2 regions of the Pseudomonas syringae pv. coryli str. NCPPB 4273 genome follow, and region 1 is predicted to be linked to the other one. Evidence: predicted binding sites of a transcription regulator. Region 1 holds the regulator's gene; the other holds the start of a gene.
What was found. The regulator sigma-54, encoded in region 1, starts transcription at its own class of promoters, with help from an activator protein. The targets are predictions, from matches to a motif close to ANTGGCATNNANNTTGCTNT.

Region 1 (3,548 bases):
GGCTGGGCAGGTTGCGGGCATCTATCGAAACCGCCAGCAAGGGTTCGGCGAGTTCTGTGTTGATCAGCGCGCGTTCGGCCAGCTCCGGCAACAGGCCGGCCGGCAGGTTATCGACGCAGTAAAAGCCGCTGTCTTCCAGTACATCGAGCGCCGTACTCTTGCCTGAGCCGGAGCGACCGCTGACGATGATCATGCGCATGGTCAGTTTCCGTTCTGCACGTCCAGCACCACCTGATAAAGCGCCTCAGCGCTTTGGGCGCTGCGCAGACGCTTACGCACATCTTTGTCGTCGAGCATGCTGGCGATCTGGCGCAGCAGCTCCAGGTGCTCATCGGTAGCGGCTTGCGGGACCAGCAGTACGAACAGCAGGTCAACCGGCGCGCCATCAATGGCGTCGAAATCCACGGGTGTAGCGAGGTGAATCACTGCACTGACAGGCTCGCTGCAGTCAGCGAGGCGGCAGTGGGGGATGGCAATACCGTTGCCAAAACCGGTCGAGCCCAGTTTTTCCCGGGCGACGAGGCTTGCGAATACCATGTCCGAAACCATGCCCGGCACTTCACGGCCGATCAGGTTGGCAATTTCTTCGAGTACACGCTTTTTGCTGCCACCCGGCACGTTCACGAGGGAGCGGCCGGGGGTCAGGATATTTTCGATTCGGATCATTAAATGGGCGTTAGCGAGCGGCCGCACCTTTGAGGATGCTTTGCTGCTTTTCCTTATGCTTGAGCAATTGTCGGTCTAGCTTGTCAGTGAGCAGGTCGATGGCAGCGTACATGTCATCATGTTCAGCATTGGCAACGACCTCTCCACCATGGATGTGCAACGTGGCTTCGATCTTCTGCTTGAGCTTTTCGACCGTCATCGTGACCTGCACGTTGGTAATCTTGTCAAAATGCCCTTCGAGCTTCTTGAGCTTGAGCTCAACGTATTCACGAAGGGGTTTGGTCACTTCCAGTTGGTGTCCACTGATGTTGACTTGCATACAGCTTTCTCCTTTGCCAGTGCATAAAGAGGCAGGCATGGCGCCTGCCACTGGAACGCTGTGGCTCGGCCTGCATCACATCAGTCGCTTACGCTCACTGGAAGGGGCGATCCCGAGAGACTCACGGTACTTGGCGACTGTGCGACGGGCTACTTGAATGCCTTGTGCCTCCAGTAAACCAGCGATCTTGCTATCACTCAACGGCTTTTTCTGATTTTCCGCCGCAACCAGTTTTTTGATGATTGCGCGAATTGCCGTGGACGAGCATTCACCGCCTTCGGAGGTGCTCACATGACTTGAGAAGAAGTATTTCAGCTCGTAAATGCCGCGTGGGGTGTGCATGAATTTCTGCGTGGTCACCCGCGAGATGGTCGATTCGTGCATGCCCACTGCCTCGGCAATATCGTGCAGCACGAGCGGCTTCATGGCCTCGTCGCCGTACTCGAGAAAACCGCGCTGATGTTCGACGATCTGCGTGGCGACCTTCATCAGCGTTTCGTTGCGGCTTTGCAGGCTCTTGATGAACCAGCGTGCTTCCTGCAACTGATTGCGCATGAAGGTGTTGTCTGCACTGGTGTCGGCGCGCCGCACGAAGCCCGCGTATTGCGGATTGACGCGCAGGCGCGGCACCGACTCCTGATTGAGTTCGACCAGCCAGCGTTCGTTGTCCTTGCGCACGATCACGTCCGGAATGACGTATTCGGCTTCGGTGGATTCGATCTGTGAGCCGGGACGCGGGTTGAGGCTCTGCACCAGCTCGATGACCTGGCGCAGCTCGTCTTCCTTGAGTTTCATGCGCCGCATCAGTTGGCCGTAGTCGCGGCTTCCGAGCAGATCGATGTAGTCGCTGACCAGGCGTTGTGCTTCCGTCAGCCAGGGCGTTTTTGCCGGTAGCTGGCGCAGTTGCAGCAGCAGGCATTCGCTCAGGTTGCGTGCGCCGATGCCAGCAGGTTCAAACTGCTGGATGCGGTGCAGTACCGCTTCGATCTCGTCGAGCTCGATGTCCAGCTCGGGGTCGAACGACTCGAGAATCTCATCGAGTGTCTCGTCGAGGTAACCCTGGTTGTTGATGCAGTCGATCAGCGTGACTGCCACCAGGCGGTCCTTGTCGGACATCGGCGCAACATTCAGTTGCCACAGCAGGTGGCTTTGCAGGCTTTCGCCGACAGAGGTGCGTGTGGTGAAGTCCCACTCGTCATCATCGTTGCTTGGCAGGCTGCTGGCGCTGGTCTGGTAGATGTCTTCCCAGGCCGTATCGACGGGCAGCTCGTTGGGAATGCGTTCGTTCCATTCGCCTTCTTCAAGGTTGTCCACGGTAGGCGCGGATTCCTGATAAGTCGGTTCCTGAACGTCGGGGTTGGGCTTTTGTTCGATGTTGTCGGCAAGCGGGTCGGAGTGGTCGAAGTCGTCGCCTTCTTCCTGCCGCTCCAGCATAGGGTTTGACTCCAGCGCCTCCTGGATCTCCTGCTGGAGATCCAGAGTGGAAAGCTGGAGTAAACGGATTGCCTGTTGCAGCTGCGGTGTCATCGTCAGCTGCTGGCCCATTCTCAAGACTAGCGATGGTTTCATGGCAGGGGCTAAACACCTTATTCGCCGGCGCGCATGCGCCATCTACTACAGGCGCCGTGGCGCCAACTTAAGCAAATTATATGCCTGAAACCTGTGCATTTGCCTAGAGTGGTATGACAAATAAAATCTTGTCAATACACTGCGTAGGCATCAATCGGCTGCGAAGCGCAAAGGGGCAGTCGATTAAAGGCGGAACTCGTGGCCGAGGTAGACCTCTTTCACCAGCTGATTCGCCAGAATGGTCTCGGAGTCGCCTTCCGCAATCAGCTGTCCATCGTTGACGATGTAGGCCATTTCGCAGATATCCAGCGTTTCCCGGACATTGTGGTCAGTGATCAGTACACCGATACCCTTGGCCTTGAGGTGGTGAATGATCTGCTTGATGTCGCCTACCGAAATAGGGTCGACACCTGCGAACGGTTCATCCAGGAGGATGAATTTCGGCGCGGTGGCCAGGGCCCGAGCGATTTCCACGCGGCGACGTTCACCACCCGACAGGCTCATGCCCAGGTTGTCGCGGATATGGGTAATGTGGAACTCCTGCAGCAGGCTTTCCAGTTCCTTGCGGCGCGCACCGGCATCGAGCTCCTTGCGGGTCTCGAGAATCGCCATGATATTGTCGGACACCGACAGCTTGCGGAAAATCGAGGCTTCCTGAGGCAGGTAGCCGATACCCGCGCGGGCGCGACCGTGCATGGGTTGATGGCTGACATCCAGATCGTCAATCAGCACACGACCCTGATCAGCCTGGACCAGACCCACGATCATGTAGAAGCAAGTGGTCTTGCCGGCGCCGTTCGGGCCCAGCAGGCCGACGATCTGGCCGCTGTCGATGGAGATGCTCACATCGCGCACGACCTGCCGGCTTTTGTAGCTTTTAGCCAGATGCTGGGCTTTGAGCGTCGCCATTTACTGGGCCTTCTGAGGTTGATCGGTTTTCTTTTTCGGCTGGATGACCATGTCGATACGCGGACGTGGTGTAGTCACCTTGGCG
Region 2 (3,548 bases), on a different contig from region 1:
CGAAGTCGGCGTGGCCCGGGGTGTCCACGATGTTGATGTGGTAGCCATTCCAGTTGATCGCGGTGTTCTTCGCGAGAATGGTAATACCGCGCTCTTTTTCCTGGTCGTTGGAGTCCATCACGCGCTCATCGTTGAGCTCGCCGCGCTCCAGAGTGCCGGATTGACGCAGGAGTTTGTCTACCAGGGTGGTCTTACCATGGTCAACGTGAGCAATGATGGCGATGTTACGTAGATTTTCGATCACTTGTGTATCTCGATCAGAGGATTCGGTCTGCTGACTGGTTAAGGACAGCGATTACTATTTTGAGTCGGCAAAAGCCGTAACGGCATGACGACAGGTGTCGGGGGGCCGGTGACGCAAGCCACAGGCAAACAGCCCCGGGCACTTAGCTCGGTCGATATACGCGCACATTGGCATGTCCCTCACTGAGCAAATGGTGGGCATGCAGGCGACTCATGACGCCTTTGTCGCAATACAGCAGGTACTGGCGCGTGTCATCCAGTGCCTTGAAACGGCTGTTCAATGCGTAGAACGGCAACGTCTGTATCTCCACGCCAGGGACTTGCAGCGGCTGGTCTTCCTGGGCATCCGGGTGACGGATGTCGAGGATCACCTGACCGGCCAGCGCCTGGCTGACTTCTTCTATATCGACATTGCGGCTCAGATCGTCGATAACCCGATCGATCGAAACCAGCTTCGCGCGTTCGAGCGCCTGCTCGAGAATCGCCATGTCGAACTGTTTTTCTTCGTACTCAACGCGATTTCGCTTGGCGTTGGTCTTCGGGTTGACCGAAATCACCCCGCAATACTCTGGCATGTGCCGGGCAAAATCAGCGGTGCCGATTTCAGTCGCCAGGTCCACGATGTCCTGCTTATGGGTGGCAACCAGCGGCCGCAGGACCAGCTTGTCGGTCGCCGCGTCAATCAGCGACAGGTTGGGCAGCGTCTGGCTGGCAACCTGTGAAATCGCTTCGCCGGTGACCAGCACATCGATTTCAAGACGATCGGCCACGGCGGATGCAGCGCGTAACATCATACGCTTCAAAACTACACCCATATGACTGTTATCGACTTTCTGCAGAATTTCTCCGAGAACTTCCTCGAACGGTACGCTGACGAACAGCACGCGCTGTGAACTGCCGTACTTCTTCCAGATGAAGTGCGCAACTTCCATCACGCCCAGTTCATGGGCTCGTCCGCCCAGATTGAAGAAGCAGAAGTGCGCCATCAGGCCGCGGCGCATGATCTGGTAGGCCGCAACGGTCGAATCGAACCCGCCGGACATCAATACCAGGGTCTGCTCCAGCGCGCCCAGCGGATAACCGCCCATGCCCTGATGCTGGTCATGAACCACAAACAACCGTTGGTCGCGAATTTCCATGCGCACGACCAGATCGGGCTTTTTCAGCTCGATTCCGGCCGCGCCGCACTGCATGCGCAGCTTGCTGCCGACGTATTTCTCGACGTCCATGGAGCTGAAGTCGTGTCGACCGGCGCGTTTGCAACGTACTGAAAACATCTTGCCAGGCAACAGATCGGCGTAGTGCAGTTTGCACTTGGCAACCACGTCGTCCAGATCGCCCAGCGGGTACTCGGCGACCTGCAGAAAGTTGGCGATGCCCGGCATGCAGCTCAGCCGTTCCCTGATGCCCTGCAGCACTTTGGCGTCGGTCAGCCGGGTTTCGACCTCAAGGTTGTCCCATACGCCACCCACGACAATGTCCGCGTCCAGTTCACGGAGCACGGTACGAATGTTCTTGCCCAGTTGCCGGATGAACTTCTTGCGCACCGGCGGGCTTTTAATGGTGATTTCTGGGAAAACTTTAACGATTAGTTTCATGGAAACGGAGCGTGAGGTGCCGACCAAAAAAGGGGGGCGCGGATTATAGCGGAAATTGCTCAAGGTTTAACCAGTTATCGTACACGCAATCAACGACGCACCAAAAAGAGTCGGCGCACCAAATTGCAGCGCCATAAAGGTGCGTGTTTTTCCCGCGTGGTGCGTTTTCGCCCCCTGAAAACCTGCGTTTGAGGCAAAAAACCCAACACGGGGCACTGGCATGCAAATTGCTCCCTTGTGAGGCAGGTTGCCTTGGCAGAGTATCTGCGCCGGCATCACCCAAATTCAAGGGACCATAACTCTATCAAGTCGGTCTCTAGCCACCCGGAGGACACCATGTCGAAGTCGGTTCAACTCATCAAAGATCATGACGTTAAATGGATTGATCTGCGCTTCACAGACACCAAGGGCAAGCAGCAGCACGTCACCATGCCTGCGCGCGATGCACTGGAAGACGACTTCTTCGAAGTCGGCAAAATGTTCGACGGTTCCTCCATCGCTGGCTGGAAAGGCATCGAAGCGTCCGACATGATTCTCCTGCCGGATGACGAAACTGCCCTGCTCGATCCGTTCACCGAAGAGCCGACCCTGGTTCTGGTGTGCGACGTCATCGAACCTTCGACCATGCAAGGCTACGACCGCGACCCGCGCGCCATTGCCCACCGTGCCGAGGAATACCTGAAGTCGACCGGTATCGGCGACACCGTATTCGTAGGTCCGGAGCCAGAGTTCTTCATCTTCGACGAAGTGAAGTTCAAGTCCGACATCTCCGGTTCCATGTTCAAGATCTTCTCCGAACAGGCTTCCTGGATGACCGACGGCGACGTCGATGGCGGCAACAAGGGCCACCGTCCGGGCGTCAAAGGGGGTTACTTCCCACTGCCACCGGTCGACCACGACCACGAAATCCGTACCGCAATGTGCAACGCTCTGGAAGAAATGGGCCAGACCGTTGAAGTTCACCACCACGAAGTGGCGACTGCCGGCCAGAACGAAATCGGTGTGAAATTCAACACGCTGGTCAAGAAGGCTGACGAAGTTCAGACCCTCAAGTACTGCGTACACAACGTTGCCGACGCTTACGGCCGTACCGCTACTTTCATGCCCAAGCCACTGTACGGTGACAACGGCTCGGGTATGCACGTACACATGTCCATCTCCAAGGATGGCAAGAACACCTTCGCAGGCGAAGGCTATGCCGGTCTGTCCGATACCGCCCTGTACTTCATCGGCGGCATCATCAAGCACGGCAAGGCTCTGAACGGCTTCACCAACCCGTCGACCAACTCCTACAAGCGTCTGGTCCCAGGTTTCGAAGCTCCGGTCATGCTGGCCTACTCGGCGCGTAACCGCTCCGCATCGATCCGTATTCCTTACGTCAACAGCCCACGCGGCCGTCGTATCGAAGCACGCTTCCCGGATCCGGCAGCCAACCCGTACCTGGCATTCGCTGCTCTGTTGATGGCTGGCCTGGACGGCATCCAGAACAAGATCCACCCTGGCGACGCAGCTGACAAAAACCTGTATGACCTGCCGCCTGAAGAGGCCAAAGAGATCCCACAAGTTTGCGGCAGCCTGAAAGAAGCCCTGGAAGAACTGGACAAGGGCCGCGCGTTCCTGACCAAGGGCGGCGTCTTCAGCGACGACTTCATCGATGCCTACATCGAGCTGAAAAGCGAAGAAGAAATCAAGGTTCGTACCTTCGTA

Region 2: a site for sigma-54 is predicted at 2,056-2,075, ahead of glnA (glutamate--ammonia ligase). Genes of this name have one in related genera too.

Annotation. Positions count from the first base shown of each region.
Region 1 is NZ_AWQP01000073.1:84,328-87,875, forward strand. It holds gene rapZ (RNase adapter RapZ) at 1-199, opposite strand, end outside; gene ptsN (PTS IIA-like nitrogen regulatory protein PtsN) at 202-666, opposite strand; gene hpf (ribosome hibernation-promoting factor, HPF/YfiA family) at 677-985, opposite strand; gene P406_RS25465 (RNA polymerase factor sigma-54) at 1,061-2,554, opposite strand; gene lptB (LPS export ABC transporter ATP-binding protein) at 2,738-3,463, opposite strand; gene lptA (lipopolysaccharide transport periplasmic protein LptA) at 3,464-3,548, opposite strand, start outside.
Region 2 is NZ_AWQP01000006.1:14,659-18,206, reverse strand. It holds gene typA (translational GTPase TypA) at 1-244, opposite strand, end outside; gene thiI (tRNA uracil 4-sulfurtransferase ThiI) at 387-1,841, opposite strand; gene glnA (glutamate--ammonia ligase) at 2,178-3,548, shown strand, end outside.